2 regions of the Gelria sp. Kuro-4 genome follow, and region 2 is predicted to be linked to the other one. Evidence: riboswitches for the same ligand, from Rfam matches in the RefSeq annotation. Region 2 holds a riboswitch; the other holds the start of a gene.
The links. A riboswitch is a leader RNA that binds a small molecule or an ion and turns the genes downstream of it on or off. The one in region 2 is predicted to bind cyclic di-GMP.
Positions count from the first base shown of each region.

Region 1 (7,542 bases), 1.1 Mb from region 2:
CTATAGATTGTCCCGTTATGATCCAACAGGAAGCCGCTTTGGGGAGTGGGGAAGGAATAGACCTGCTGATAGAGGTATATATTGTCGACCGGTGCAGACAGAGCCCAGGTCTTCCCACCATCGGCAGTCAGGTAGAATACCACGGCACGTTTTCTATCACCGACAAATTCTATGGGGAGCAGCCCTTTGTTCCTATCCCCTTTAAAGAAAACCGGGGGATAGGCATTGGCATAGGCGCGCTCCTGGAATTCCTTCGGATAGGGCAGTGACATCCTATCCCATTTTTTTCCACCATCAGTGGTCTTAAAGACGAGCATGTACTCTTGGCCGTGATAAGAACTGGTTATCCAGCCTACAGCTTGATCCCGAAACGCTATTCCTGTAGGATAGCTTTCGACCATCGAGGTGATGTCTCCTATCCGCACCCAGGAGTTCCCACCATTCTTAGTCCGATAGAGCGCCTTGTTCATTTGGCCGGCGGCAGGAGAAGACGTTAAAAGTATATAACCAATTTGTCTATCGACAAAGCTGACAAAAATTCCTTCCCCTTCCCACGGTTCCTTGGTAGGCAAGCTAACGGTGTTCCAACTCCTGCCGCTGTCCCGGGTATGATACACTCTCACCACAGTGGCCCGATCACCGTGGCTGACCAACCAGGCAATCCAGGCCTCTTTTTCATCAGCGAAGTATGTCCCGCATCCATTTACATCGCCGGACTCAGCTCTCTGTTCCATTGTAAGTACTTCATCCCACTCCTTACCGCCCTCCCTTAGGCGGTAAACCGTGTTCTCTTTTACTCCCCAACCATTATTGCGGTCGATCATGTCTACAAAATCAAGGGCGTCGGCTTTGCTGGTCGGTACTGTTGCACGCATTGAATTTGGGTCGCTCCTTCGGGACGGCACTTCTCCCCTGCCGACCACCCTTTGGCAACCTGTGAGTGCTATTAACAAGATGACGAGTAAGATTAGAAGCTTTTTCAACGCTACACTCCCCCTCGTGCAATACAGTCAGTTTGGTTTTTTGTGAAAAAGGGTAATGGCGTGGCGGTGCTCTGGTATAGAGTCGAGGCCGGAGTTTCCGGCGTGTGCCTGTATCCGCTAGTTCCGGGCACCTGGGAAGCCCTCCCAGGTGCCCGGAACTAGTCAGCTCTTGCGGGCGCCTGTCCCAGAGTACCAGAACTTACTTGTCACTCAACGCGTAAAGCTGCCCATCTTCGCTCCCGCAAAAGACTATCCCCTCCGCCACCACCGGCGAAGACTCAATACCGGCTCCGGTCTGGAACTTCCACTCCAGCCGGCCCGTTTGAGTATTAACGGCGTAAAGGTAGCCGTCCCGGCTGCCGAAGTAGACCGTGCCGGCCGCCACAGCCGGCGAAGAATACACGCCGTCTCCGGTGGAAAACTTCCATTTGAGGTGGGGTGACTCGCCGGGACCATGGGTACGGTACACCCCACTCCGCTGAAGATCTCCGCGAAAGGCGGCCTCACTCTGCTCCGGCACTCCAAATGCGCTGGGCCCTTCTTGCCGCTGGGGCGCGGGCGGCACGTCAATCGGCCCCTCAGTCGGCCCGGCGGCCTGTTCGTTCGCCGGCTTACTCGCCGGCGCTTCCGGCGCCGGAGCGCCGCTCCCGGCCGGTGCAGCCGGGGAACACGCAGCCAGCGCCATACTCAATGCTAAAAGCAGGGCTCCGAAGCCCAGTCGCTTTACCCTCACCACAACACTCTCCTTTCTTCCGGCAACAGGTGCAGGCCTCGAACTGGCTCACAGTGAAACAGGCGCCGCAGGCGCATCCAGGCGTTCGTCGGCGGTCTCCATCTTGTACGGCATACCTTGGTCCCAGTCCGGAACTCCAGACGATCAGCTCGGGCCTCCCATGGTTAAAGACGTAATCCCCGTCCAAAGGTTCCCTACATCTTCCCCCTGTTCACCCCACACCCTCTCTCCAGAAACGCCGGGCACCTGGGGGATACCCCCAGGTGCCCGGCACGCGGCGACACCTCACGGAAGGTACGGCACAGGATTCACCTTTTTCCCCTGGAACCAGACCTCGTAATGAACGTGCGGGCCGGTACTCCGGCCGGTACTTCCGACATACGCAATGACGCTGTTTCCTTTGACCTCCTGCCCGACTCGAACCTGGATCCGGCTGTTATGCCCGTAAGCCGTTCGATAACCGTACCCGTGATCGAGAATCACCAGCCGTCCGTAGCCACTGCGCCACCCGGCAAATACTACACGCCCGTCGGCCGTGGCACGCACCGGCGAACCGTAAGGAGCCGCAATATCGATTCCTTCATGGACCTCATATCCCCCACCGAAGGGCGAACGACGGCTGCCGAACGAAGAAGTGATGCGGCCGTTTACAGGCCACATGTTCGGCCGGTGCGCCATTTTCTTCTGATACCGTTCAACATCATCCACTAAACCGGTTAAACTTCGTCTAAGCACGCCTGCCCGTTCTGATTGCATCTTTAGCGACCGGGATAAGACTTCGACTGAGAGAGTTCGATTCGGCAGCCCGCCGGGCGATTCCTGCTTCTTCCCTGCTTCGGGGCTTAAAAGACGCGTCTCCTGACGCAGTTTCGCCTCTACCTCAGCTACCGCTGCCAGTTCCTTATCCAGGTCGGCGGCTTGTTGCGACAGCGCTCGTATTTGTCGGGCCTGCCGGGCATTGGCGGCCCGCAGCTGCACAACCTCCTGCACGGTTTTCCGAAGGTTCGCGTAATCGTAGCCGAGCCACAGGACGGCGGCCAGGCAAGCGACGGCAACCATGGCCATTTGCTCCAGGCTCAGAGGCACCCGCCAACGGCGCGTACCTTTTTCCCAGTGTGGGACCAGCAACACGGTGACGGCGGCCGGACGAAAAAAGCGGCACAAAAAGCGTAACCAAGTTCTACCTGCATGCAGTCGGCCCTACCTCCATACTGTAAACCGCAACGCAGCCGATACTCCGCGAGCGCAGGGACGGCCGCGCAATCGGCTCCGTCCCAGTCGTCGGCTAAAAGCTGGTGATGAAACAAGGTTCCTGCTGTTCTTTTTCCAGAGCCTCAGCCCGGTACGTTTTTTTGTTCTCTTCGGATGCTGCGCACAGCTGTCCGGCGGAAGTGTCTCGCCTCAAAGGCACTGTCCGTGCCTGTGCCTCCTGAGAGACCAAGCGCGGACCAACCACTTTTTCTGCCGGTCTTGAAGAGGTTTCTGTTCCATCCCCGCCGTCATTGGGGCGAAAGACCGCGCCCTCGGCCAAGATCAACTTTTTGTACCTTACTTGGCCGTACAAGCGGCCCTCCCGCCGGATTACCAGCTCTTCAACATCGACATCGCCGTACACTTCCCCGGCAATATCAAGATAAGCTGCTTTAACATTGCTCTTACAGCAGCCCGTGGGCGCCACAATGACCTTATCGGCTCCAGTTATGGACCCTTCCGTTCTGCCGTAAACCTCTACAACCGTCTCTGGCACAACCATTTCAGGTTCCCTGATCTTCGGTCTGTTTGTCCGAAGCCCCAGCACGTCCTACCCGCACCTCCCTGCCGTCGATGCTTCCTCGTACCAAGTTAGCCGGCATTGCCCTACTGGACGCCCTCCGAATTAAAATCACCCCATAGCCGATTGGCCCAGGATAGGTAGCCGCGACTGTTGGCCGTGGAGGGGTTAGGCACCAATTCGGCCTGCGGCAGATGGCTTAGTAGGTAGGTGCTCAGAGCCTGACCACCCCCACCGCTCAGCAGCAGGCGATCGAAGTCGAGCACCCTCCATTTAGAGGTGACTTCAATGAGCAGTTTGTTTGCCAGTTGCTGAAACGCTTCGTTACGGATAGCGGTAATGTCTATCGGCCGCCCGGATACAGTAATCATTCCCTTGATCACGCTTTCGTCCAGGGCGAAGCTCTCGCGGTCCAACCCGTAATTACTTATGATTTGCTCACCGATGTCAGTGTAGGTGGCGGATATGCCGACCGGAATGGTATAGCTGTTGCTCGGAATAAACTCCCCGTCCTCGATGGCGGCCAAATCCGTGGTCCGGAATCCGATGTCAATAATCCCCACCCGACCCTCAAAGGTACGCTTCTCCCGGCCCTGCAGGTCTAAGGTCTGAGCCCAGTAAGTTCCCACCGGTTGGGGCACAACATCCAGGTCGTCAACACGGATCGTCGTCTCTTGATAAGCCCGGTTACGGTAAAGCGAAACCGTATACTCGCGCGCGAACCTGTTTATCAGGTCGTCCGCCAGGTACATGCGGCCCGGCGGCATACCTGTGACCACTTTAAACCGGTTCTGTTTGTCCTGGCAGAAGAAGCTCAAGGCGCTCAAGAACAGCACCTTGAGGTCTTCGTTCTGGGTGCGCATGTCGGACAAGTCTCGGATGGCAAACCGGGAATGCCGCAAGGCGGCTTTACCTACAAAATACAATTGGTTATCGATCACCACCCTTAGATCGTTAATGCGTTCCACCTGAAGCGAGGTCCGATATATGGTCTTGGTGTGGCCGTTGCCGACAACGCTGGGAAAAGCGTACCCGTACTCCCCGTCCGTTACCTTTACGAACCCATAGCCGATGTCCAAACCCACGACGCACTGCACGGAAACAAACACCTCTTTCCTCGCTGTTTTACTTTTGCTCATCCCCGCTCCAGCCAAGATTCTTCCGCAGCATGATGGTTCTCCTCAACCGCCGGTATGTGTCTCGCCTCCTTGACGTGAAAAATCAAAAGCTGCTTGTCCAGCAGCCGGTTGCGCCACTGGCTCCCCGCTGCCACAAACGCCCGCATTCAGGCGGCGGATCCTAGCCTCTGTATCGAGTATTTGCCGTGTTATCACAATAGTGGTGCTAATTAGCAGGTTTAGACGGCTCTTTTTCTGCCGATCGGTCGGAAATAAAAGCTGGGTTTGTCCTTCACTGAGGCCCTCTTTGGATACCGTAGTTCTGCAGTTTGGTGCCTAACCGTCCAAGCGTGCGGCAACGGGGGTGATCTTCTCGTCTCACTACGTCACCAGCATAATAAAAATAAAGTCATATGACCAGTTACTTCGGTCACATGACTTGGTAATCATCTCGTCCTCAGGCGCTGTGGGACAAAGGAAGGGTGAGGGTAATGCTCAAGCCTTCCCCGGGCCGTGTATCAACTTGCAGCGTCCCCGCAAGCTCCTCCGCTCTTTCGCGCATGGAGTTCAAGCCGAAGCCGAACTTAACCTTTTCCGCCCCCCGACCATAATCCTTCAGCACAAACCGGAGCTGTTCGCCCTCGACGGTCAGCTGGAAATCAAAGGAACGGCTGCGGCCGTGCCGAATGCCGTTGGTTATACCCTCCTGCAGAGCACGGTAAATTACGTGCCGCTGGGTCGGGCTCAGTTTGATGCCGGGGGAAAACCGATACTTTATCGATACGCCCGTGCTCTGCATAATCGCCTGCAGGAGACCCGCTAAACGCGCGGTATCATCCTCCGAGTCGTCCTCGTGCAGCAGGTGGACCGAGCGGCGCACTTCGTCTAAACCCCGGCGCACTTGCTCTAAAGCCGCCTGCATTTTTTCCTGTGCCCGCCGGCTGTCCCGAACCAGCAGTCTCTTGCCGGCTTCTATCTGCAGCAGCACACCCGTCAACGTGTGCCCGAGGGTGTCGTGAATCTCCCGGGCGATACGGTTGCGCTCCTCCAACCTGGACTGCTCCACCAGGGCGTTCACCGTCTCCCGGTGCACCTGCGCCAGTTCGTCCGTCCTTTCCTTCACCTTTTCCTCCAGGGTGGCGTTCAGCTCCTCCAGGCGCCGGTAAAGTCGGGCGTTTTCGATGGAAATGGCGATCTGGCCGGAGAGCAGTTTCAGCACTTCCGCCCGGGCAGGATGAAAACAGCCGGCGGTGCGTCGGTTTTCCAGGTACAGGACACCGACAAGCTGGTTCTGGTGCACAATGGGCAGGCAAAGGAGTGAAGCCGGCCGCTGCTCGGCAATGTAGGCGTCGTCGTAAAACATTTCCTCCTCTGCCGCCTTGTCGAGCACGACCATTTGCCGCGTCCCGGCCACAAAACAGACTACTTTGCGCGGTAAGAACGGCGCCGCGTCCACGGGCAGAGACTGCAGTACTTCAATCCTGCGCTCGCCGCCGTGGCTCTTGAACACGGCCTCCACATAGAGCTCGCCGCTTTCTTCCAGCAAGAGAACAGCGCTTTCCGCCCCTGCGTCTTGCGCCAAGAGATACATCATTTGCTGCAGGAGCTTTTCCAGCCTGATCTCTTGGGACAGAATCCGGGTGCTGCGCAGCAGGGCGTCGATGTCTATGGCCCGCGTCAGGTCGGGGGCCTTAGCCTCTGCACCCGCGGCGAGTATTTCGGTATTGTGCTGCGGCCCCAGCGTCTTCGGCAGCCAAGGGTGCTGTCGATCAAGCCGCCCCACCTTGGTTACCGCTCCCCACTGCCGGTACCCTTCTCGAGCCTCCTCCAAGTATTTCCCGGCCGCCGTGGGCAGGCCGCCGGCCAAATGGAAGCGGGCCGCGCACTCGCAGGCCACGGCCGCCGCGTGGACATAACCGTATTGCCGGGCCGAGGCGGCGGCCGCTTCGTAAAGCCGGGCCGCCCGCGGCCACCTGTGTCGCACCCGGGCGAGTTCGGCCGCCACCAAGAGCTGCTTGTGCGCAAAATTCGCCGGGCAGCGCCGGGCCCAATCCCGGAGCCGGCGATAACCTTGGGCCACCCGGCGCCGGGCGGAAGCCCTTTCTTTTCCGCCGAGGCGCTCATAACAGGCCAGGAGCGTCAGGCAGGTATAGAAATCCAGATCGGCCAGGTAGACTTCGCCGAAGTAGAGCGCCCGCAGCCGATCCGCTTGGGCCAGCAGCAGCCGCGCCTGGTCGTACTCCTCAAGAAGATAGCAGAGCTGCCCTTTCAACAGGTAGTAATCGAACTTGTCCCGCTCCCTTACCTTGAGACCTTGGAAGGTGCCAAGGAAATCCTCCTCCTCGAGGGTCTCGTCGCTGAAGCTGTCCGGCTGCTTTGTCAGCCCCTGCAGGCTGCGCACGAACTGCCGGTAAACGGTCAGGGTGTGCCGGTAGTAAGGATCCCGGATCCGCGGTGCGAAGGCCAGGTTTTCTTCTATCTGTCGGGCCAGCTCCGCCAGCGGAACGCTCTGAAAGTGAGCGTTGATCACCTGAAAGGTCATGGCATAACCCGCGACGGTCAGGTCGCAGGCGGTCAGGCCGCATTCCTTGGCACGTGCCAGGTAGGGCTCCGCCTCACGGATATGTTCCAGCCAGGGGAGACAGAAGGCGCCATAGAGGAAGTTTACCAGGGATTTTTCCGCTTCGCTGCTGTACTGTTCCGCCAGGTACAGCGCTGCGCGGCCGAGAGCCCTCCCCCAGTTGAAGTTTTTCAGCCGCACAATGTAGACCATGGCCAGAGTTACATACGCATTAGCGGAATTGGGAAACCCGCCGTAACGCAGGGAGAGCTCGCAAATCTTCAGGGATAGGGCGAGCAGCAGATCGTCGTCCAAGTTGTAGACGCAGGGGCCCATGGCGATCAAGAGGTCACAAGCCGCCTGCTTTTCGGGGTCGA
Region 1 is NZ_AP024619.1:1,196,479-1,204,020, reverse strand. Features, by position in the region: gene K5554_RS05980 (YCF48-related protein) at 1-983, opposite strand, end outside; gene K5554_RS05975 (PQQ-binding-like beta-propeller repeat protein) at 1,183-1,716, opposite strand; gene K5554_RS05970 (M23 family metallopeptidase) at 2,002-2,781, opposite strand; gene K5554_RS05965 (polymer-forming cytoskeletal protein) at 3,002-3,514, opposite strand; gene K5554_RS05960 (ParM/StbA family protein) at 3,574-4,584, opposite strand; cyclic di-GMP riboswitch class II at 4,722-4,804, opposite strand; gene K5554_RS05955 (AAA family ATPase) at 5,063-7,542, opposite strand, start outside.
Region 1: linked by a shared signal. The riboswitch ahead of K5554_RS05960 (ParM/StbA family protein) and the one ahead of K5554_RS00820 (methyl-accepting chemotaxis protein) in region 2 are both predicted to bind cyclic di-GMP.

Region 2 (7,542 bases):
CAAGCCGGCCGAGCTTCGGATCTCGTTTCCCCCGGCGCCCCAGCAGGCGTAAGCCCGAAAGGACAACCGGAAGGTCGCCCTTTTCCATAGGTTTCACCGGAACGCTGCTGAGAGGAAGTGAAAGCGTGGAGTTCAAGCTGCAACCCGGGCTCAAGGCGGAATTCACGGCCGAGGTGAAGGCCGAGCACACGGCGGCCCACCTGGGAAGCGGTGGTGTGCCGGTGCTGGCCACCCCCATACTCATCGCCTTTTTGGAGCGGGCGTCACGCGAGGCCGTGCAGCCGGAGCTTCCAGAGGGCTGGACCACGGTAGGCACCCTGGTGAACATCCGGCACCTGGCGGCCACACCCGTGGGGCTTAAGCTTACGGCCCGTTCCACCCTTACCGAGGTCGACGGGCGGCGGCTGGTGTTTGCGGTCGAAGCCTACGACGACAAGGAGAAGGTGGGCGAAGGCGTCCACGAGCGCTTTATCATCGACACCGAGCGCTTCCTGGGTCGGGTCGAGGCGAAACGGCGGTAAAGGCGGGTGAAAGCATGGGGCTTCTTCTCGCCTTGGACGTAGGTAATACCCACGTTACGGCCGGGGTGTTCCGCGGGCCGGAGGTTCTGGCCCGCTGGCGCCTGGAGACGGACCGCGCGCGCACGGAGGACGAATACGGGGTCTTTTTCCGGCACCTTTTCGCCCTGGCCGGGCTTTCCCCGGACGAGGTGGAAGGGGTGGCTATCGCCTCCGTGGTGCCACCCCTTAACTGGATCCTGGAAAAGCTTGCCCGGCGCTACTTCGGTCGGGCGCCGCTTATGGTGCGCCCGGAGATGGACACCGGTATCGAGATCCGTTGCGATAACCCGCGCGAGGTGGGGGCGGACCGCATAGTAAATGCAGTGGCGGCTTTCACCCAGTACGGGGGGCCCTGCATCGTGGTGGATTTTGGCACGGCCACCACCTTCGATGTGGTGTCGGGGTCGGGCGAATACCTCGGCGGGGCCATTGCTCCCGGGATTCTCACCGCCACGGAGGCCCTTTTCCAGAAAGCGGCCAAACTCCCGCGCATTGAACTGGTGGACCCAGGCACGGCCATCGGCAGGAACACCATCACCAGCATGCAGGCGGGGATTGTGTACGGCTTTGCCGGCCAGGTGGACGCCCTGGTGCGGCGCATCCGGCGCGAGCTGGGCGCGGCGGCGCCGGCCATTGCCACCGGTGGGCTGGCCGGCATGGTGGCAGAGCACGCGGAGACCATCGCCACGGTGGATGTGGACCTTACTCTTACCGGGCTCAGGCTCATCTACGAACGTCAATCCCGCACTGCCTGACCGCTCAGCTCTGAGCGGTCTTATCGTAAGCGGTGGGCGCGCTGAACGTTCCAGCATAGAATAAGGGGGAAAGCTCGCTTTGCGCTTAGGAGGGCTTACGCTGGCCAACCCCGTGGTGCTGGGGCCCATGGCCGGGGTGAGCGACCGGAGCTTCCGGCTCCTGGCTTGGGAGCAGGGCTGTGCGCTGGCCTGGACAGAGATGATCAGCGCCCGCGCCCTGCTTTTTGGCAACGAACGTACCTGGGACATGGCGCGAGCGGCACCGGGCGAGGGGCCGCTGGTGATCCAACTTTTCGGTTCCGAGCCGGAGGTGGTGGCGCAGGCCGCGCAGCAGGCAGCCCGGTTGCAGCCGGCGGCCATCGACATCAACATGGGCTGCCCGGTGGCCAAGGTGGTAAAAAACGGTGAGGGTTCGGCCCTCATGCGCAACCCGGAACGCGCCGCGGCCATCGTTAGAGCCACGGCGGGGGCGGTGGACGTGCCCGTCACGGTAAAAATCCGTGCCGGCTGGGATAGGGAACACATCAATGCGGTTGAGGTGGCTCGGGCGCTGGCCGCCGCCGGGGCCGCGGCCATTACGGTACACGGGCGCACCCGCGCCCAGCTTTACAGCGGCCGGGCCGACTGGGGTATCATCCGCGCGGTGAAGGAGGCAGCGCCGGTACCCGTTATCGGCAATGGCGACATCTTCAGCCCGGAAGACGCCGCCCGCATGCGGGCCGAGACCGGGTGCGACGCGGTGATGCTGGCCCGCGGAGCGCTGGGGAACCCCTGGCTCATTGGGCGCACCGTGGCCTACCTGACGGAGGGCGTGCTGCCCGCGCCGCCGGAGGTGCGTGAGCGGCTGGCGGCGGCGCGCCGGCACCTGGAGCTGGTGATCCAGGAGCACGGGGAAAGCCGGGGGATACGCGAGATGCGCAAACACCTGGCCTGGTACCTCAAGGGGCTGCCGGGGGCGGCCGGCATGCGGGCCCGCATTATGGCGGCCGGCACCCGGACCGCGGTGCTGGAGCTTCTGGAGGGCTATGAGCGGACGCTGGCAGAAAAGGGGTGGATCACATGAACCTACTGGCCTTACCCGTGGCGAACGGCGTGTTTCCGCGGCCGGGTGCGAGCATACAGGGCCTTTTCCTGGATGCCTTTTCCCTCCGCACCCTGGCACGTCTGGGGGCGGGCTCAGTGGCCTTTTTGGTGCCGCTCACGCTCGGCGGCCGGGCGCTTTACCCGGCGGGCCTGCTGGTGCGCATTGAAGAGCTGGAGCGGGCGCAAACGGTGGATGCCGTCACCTGGAACAAGGGTGAGCTCTTAGTGGCGCGCCTTGCAGGGCTGGCACACGCGCGTGCCCGGCGTTTTGTCGCCGAAAGGCGCTTCATCGTGGCCGAAAACGTCGAAGAGCTGGACCTGGACCGGCTGCGCGCCGGGGGCCAGCCCGTTATCTCCGGGGCGGGCTGGCAGCCGGCGGGCGGTTACACGGAGCCGCGTTCCGAGCGGGATATTACCATCACCATTTACGGCCGGGACTACGGCGGCAGCGAACTCAAAATCCGGGGACAGGTGGGCGGCCTGGTAACCGCCGAGCAGGCCCATACCGTGGAGCACGCTATCATCCGCGTGCTGCGGGAGTGCGGCATCTGCACGGCCAGAAACCTGGCCTGGGCCATGCGCGAGGAGACGCGGGAGCTCAAGGATTCCATTGCCTGGGGACTGCACTTTAAGCTGCCCGAGGTGCTCGGCCAGACCAAAAGCGGTTACTGCGGCAATCCCATGACCAATCTGGCGCACCTTTACCTGGGGCAGGAGCTCGAGCGCTTTTTACACGAAGGGGAAGCCCTGCCGGCGGCGCTGGAGCGGGCGCGTACCCGGACGCTCTCGCGCCTTGCCCGCGACCTGGACTTGGGGAGCCAGCCGGAGGTGTTGACCCTGCGCAGCCTCAAGCTGGGGATGCTGCACGACGACAGCCGGCTTTTGCAGCAGACCCTGCGCCGCGTGCTGGGCCGCTTCCCCTCCAGCCCTTGGGATTAGGTGCACCGGCGACCCTGGCGGCGCCGGGCAGGGGCGGGACGGTGCCGGCGGGCCAGGGGCCGTGCCGGGTTTTCGTCTGCGTACGCCTCACCTGCCGGCTTAAGCAGCGGAGAAGGCGGGATCCACCCGGCGCAGGTCGGGGTGGATCCTTTTTCCTATGGCGGGTGCTATAATATAAGGGCGGAAGGAGGAATGCGCGGTGCGCCTGCCCGAGCCCGTGATCGCTTGCCTGCGCACGCTGAAGTCAGCGGGCTACCCCAGCTACCTGGTGGGGGGCTCGGTGCGCGACCTGCTCTTAGGCAGGGAACCCGAGGACTACGATGTGGCCACAGCCGCCCCGCCCGCCGTGGTACGAGAGCTCTTTCCGCGTACAGTGTTCACCGGCCCCAAGTACGGCACGGTTACGGTGCTCCTCAGCCGCCCCATCGAGGTGACCACCTTCCGCCGGGACGGGCCGTACAGCGACGGGCGCCACCCCAGCCACGTGGTCTTCAGCGGGGACCTCCGCGAGGACCTGGCCCGCCGGGATTTCACCATCAACGCCATGGCCTTCGACCCGCTGGAGGAGGAGCTGGTGGATCCCTGGGATGGCCGGGCGGACCTGAAGCGCAGGCTGCTGCGGGCGGTGGGCGATCCCGCACGGCGCTTTCGCGAAGACGGGCTGCGGCTGCTCAGGGCGGCGCGCTTTGTTTCCCAGCTCAGTTTTCAGCTGGAAGAAAAAACGCTGAGCGCCCTGAAGGCCGAGGCAGGGCGGCTGGCGCTGGTGGCAGCCGAGCGGCGGGGCGCGGAGTTTGCGCTCCTTATCACCGGGCCCAACGTGCGGGCGGCCTTGGACCTTCTGGTGGAAAGCGGCCTCATGCGCAGCGTGGTACCGGAGCTTTTGGCAGGACAGGGCGTGCGGCAGAGCCGCCTGCATCCCGACGACGTGCTGGGGCACAACATCAAGACCTGTTCCCTCACCCCGCCCCAGCTGGAACTGCGCTTAGCGGGCCTGCTGCACGATGTCGGCAAGCCGGAGCGTTGGGAAGAGGGTCCCTACGGCCGCTTTTTCCCCGGGCATGCCGCCCGCTCGGCGGCCCTGGTGCCCGTTATCCTGCGCCGGCTGCGTTTCAGCCGGCGCACCGTGCGCACGGTGGCGCTCCTGGTGGCGCACCACATGTTCTTCTGGCGCGCTCCCCAGGGCCTGGCGCCGGTACGGCGTCTGGCGGCCGGCGTGGGCTGGGAGAACTTCCCGGCGGCGATTGCCCTTATTCAGGCTGACCGGCTGGCTATCTGGGGGGATCCGGAGGCTGCAGGGGTGAGGGAGCTGGCCGAGGCGGCCGCCGCCGTTGAGGCCGAGCATCCGCCGCTTACGGCAGCAGATCTGGCCCTTTCCAGTGCCGAGCTCATCGCGCAACTGGGGCTTAAGCCCGGACCGCGCTTGGGAGCACTGCGGCGGCGGTTGCTGGAGCTGGTGTGGGAGGATCCGGGCCGCAACAACAAAAAAGCGCTCCTGGACCTGGCCCGCCGGGAAATCAGCACCTCTTCGAGCAGCGACGACAAATAACGACACAATCCGACAACGAATAATGGTAAAATAATCCTCAATAGACGAGCGTGAAAGGTAAACCCAGCCGAAAGGTGGGGGCACAAAGCCATGGGTCTAAGGCGTAGAGCTAGGATCGCCAGGCTGCCGTACAGGGTGCCCTGGTTCAATTAGTCCAGGGCTGGTTTTGCTTGCGGAAAAAGCGCACACGCCCGGGATGGGCAGTAGTATAAGCGAGGAAGGAGAAGAAGTAATGCAGAGACTTTCCTGGCCACGGATTAAGTTCCGGCTTCCCCGACTGCCGAAGGGGCCTTGGCGCCGCGGCACAGGGCAGCCCGGGCCGGCCGGGCGCTCGACCAGCCTTATCACCGGTATCCTCCTTGGTTACTTCGTCCTCATTGTCTTCATGGTTGCCGTCGGCGGGTACAGCTACTGGGGCATGCAGCAGGTGATGCATGAGTACCAGCAGATAGTGGAACAGGCGCATCCCTACGTGCTGGCTATCAGCGAGATAAACAGTGCGCTTACGGCACAGCTCAACGCCCAGCGCACCTACCTTCTGACCGGGGACGAACAGTACACCCTGAGGGCCGAGTTAGATGCGAATAACGTGCGGTCGGCGATCAATAAAGCCGAGGGGTATGCCCAGGAGTCGGAAGAAAAGAACCTTTTGCAGCAGATCGGCTCGATTCATGATAACCTGGTTCAGCAACAAAAGGACGTCTTTGCTACATACGCCGCCGGTGACAAGGAAGGGGCCATCCAGCAGGGCCTCACCGGTGTGGACGATATCCTCAAGCGCCTGACGGCCAACTTCAACGTGCTCCAGGGGATCAACCAAAAACGCGTTCATGACGCACAGCAAGCCGCGCAGGCCGCCGCCACCAACACGGTGCGCCTGGTGCTTGTTCTGGTCTTGGTCGGGGCAGTGCTGGGGATTCTGCTGTCGGTGTTTCTGGCCCGCCGCACTATCAGCCCGCTGCGCCGGCTGGCCACGGCGGCAGCCGGTATTGCCGGGGGGGACCTCAGAGAGGAAGTGCCTGTCCGGGGCCGGGATGAGGTGGCCCAGCTCGGCACTGCCTTCAACCAAATGGTGGGCAACCTCAGGGAGATCATCACCGAGGTTCGCACCAGTATCCTTAAGGTGAGCGAATATGCCCAGCAGCTGACCACCAGCGCCGAAGAGACCACCCGGGCTACCGAGCAGATCGCCGCCAGCGTGCAGGAGGTGGCGCAAGGCGCCGAGCAGCAGGTCCGCGAGGTGTCCGATGCCAGCAACACCGTAAAGCAAATGGCGGCGGCTATGGAGCAGGTGGCTGAGAGTGCGCAGGCGGTGGCTGCCTCTTCTCAAGAATCGGCCCGGCTGGCCGAAGAGGGGAGCACTGCCATCAAAAACGTCATCCGCCAGAACGATGTGGTGCGCGAGTCCATGACCAACCTGTCCGGGCTGATCAACGAGCTGGGTCAGCGCTCGCGGGAGATCGGCCAGATTGTTGAAGTGATCACCAGCATTGCCGACCAAACCAACCTCCTGGCGCTGAACGCCGCCATCGAGGCCGCCCGGGCCGGCGAGCAGGGCCGAGGCTTCGCCGTGGTGGCCGACGAGGTGCGCAAGCTGGCCGAGCAGTCGGCTCAAGCGGCCAAGCAGATCGCCGGCCTGGTGGACCGCACGCAGAACGATACCGGAAAGGCCATCAAGACCATGGAGGCGGGCAGCGCCGAGGTGGCCTCCGGCAGCGAGCTGCTGCAGTCGGCCCAGAGCACCCTGGAGAAGATCTTTGCCGCTGTGGGTAAGGTGGCACAGGAGATCCAGGAGGTGAGTGCAGCGGCCCAGGAGATGGCCGCCAGCTCCGACCGGGTGGTGACGGCCACGGAGAACGTCAGCCGCATCGCCGAGAACACCAGCGCCGGCACTGAGAACATCGCCGCCGCCACCGAAGAGCAGACGGCCACCATGGAGGAGATCTCCTCTTCGGCCCAGGTGCTGGCCGACATGGCCCGCAAACTGGAGCAGGCGGTACAGCGGTTTAAGCTATAGCCCCCGGCCGCCCAGACTCTTTGACGCCCCTCAACCGGGGCGTCTTTTGTTTTATCTGCCTGAGGTCACTTGCTTTTTTCCTCCTCGATTGGTAAAATCATCATAGCTTGTGCACAATAATGTGTACATAAGATATAGGGGTGGTTAAGGGGGGAACAGGGGTTGGAGCTTACGCGCATCGGTGGCAAGGTGATCGACCGCGGGCGCATTTACCGTGTTGTGGACCGCATCCTGGATTTACGGGCGGCCGGGGTTTCCCAGCAGGAGGTGGCCGCGCACGAGGGGACGGAGCGCTCCTTTGTTTCACGCCTTGAGGCGCTGGGTGAGGTACATCGGGGCGCCCGTATCGCCCTGGTCGGTTTCCCCATCGGCAACAAAGAGGAGATTCTGGCCCTGGCCCAAGAGGAAGGAATAGAGTACACCCTGGTCATGACCGATGAGGAGCGCTGGCGCTTTGTGCGCGAGAAAAGCGGCAGCGAGCTCTTGAACGAAGTGATGCAGATTATCGCCGCCGTACGCGGCTACGATGTGGTGGTGTTTCTCGGCTCGGACATGCGGGTCCGGGTGGTGGAGGCACTGCTCGACAAGAAAGTGGTGTGCGTGGAGATCGGCCATTCTCCCATTAAAGGAGACAGACTCGTC
Region 2 is NZ_AP024619.1:135,785-143,326, reverse strand. Features, by position in the region: gene ftsH (ATP-dependent zinc metalloprotease FtsH) at 1-52, shown strand, start outside; gene K5554_RS00845 (thioesterase family protein) at 126-521, shown strand; gene K5554_RS00840 (type III pantothenate kinase) at 536-1,315, shown strand; gene dusB (tRNA dihydrouridine synthase DusB) at 1,395-2,378, shown strand; gene K5554_RS00830 (hypothetical protein) at 2,375-3,337, shown strand; gene K5554_RS00825 (CCA tRNA nucleotidyltransferase) at 3,537-4,883, shown strand; cyclic di-GMP riboswitch class I at 4,930-5,014, shown strand; gene K5554_RS00820 (methyl-accepting chemotaxis protein) at 5,116-6,900, shown strand; gene K5554_RS00815 (transcriptional regulator) at 7,063-7,542, shown strand, end outside.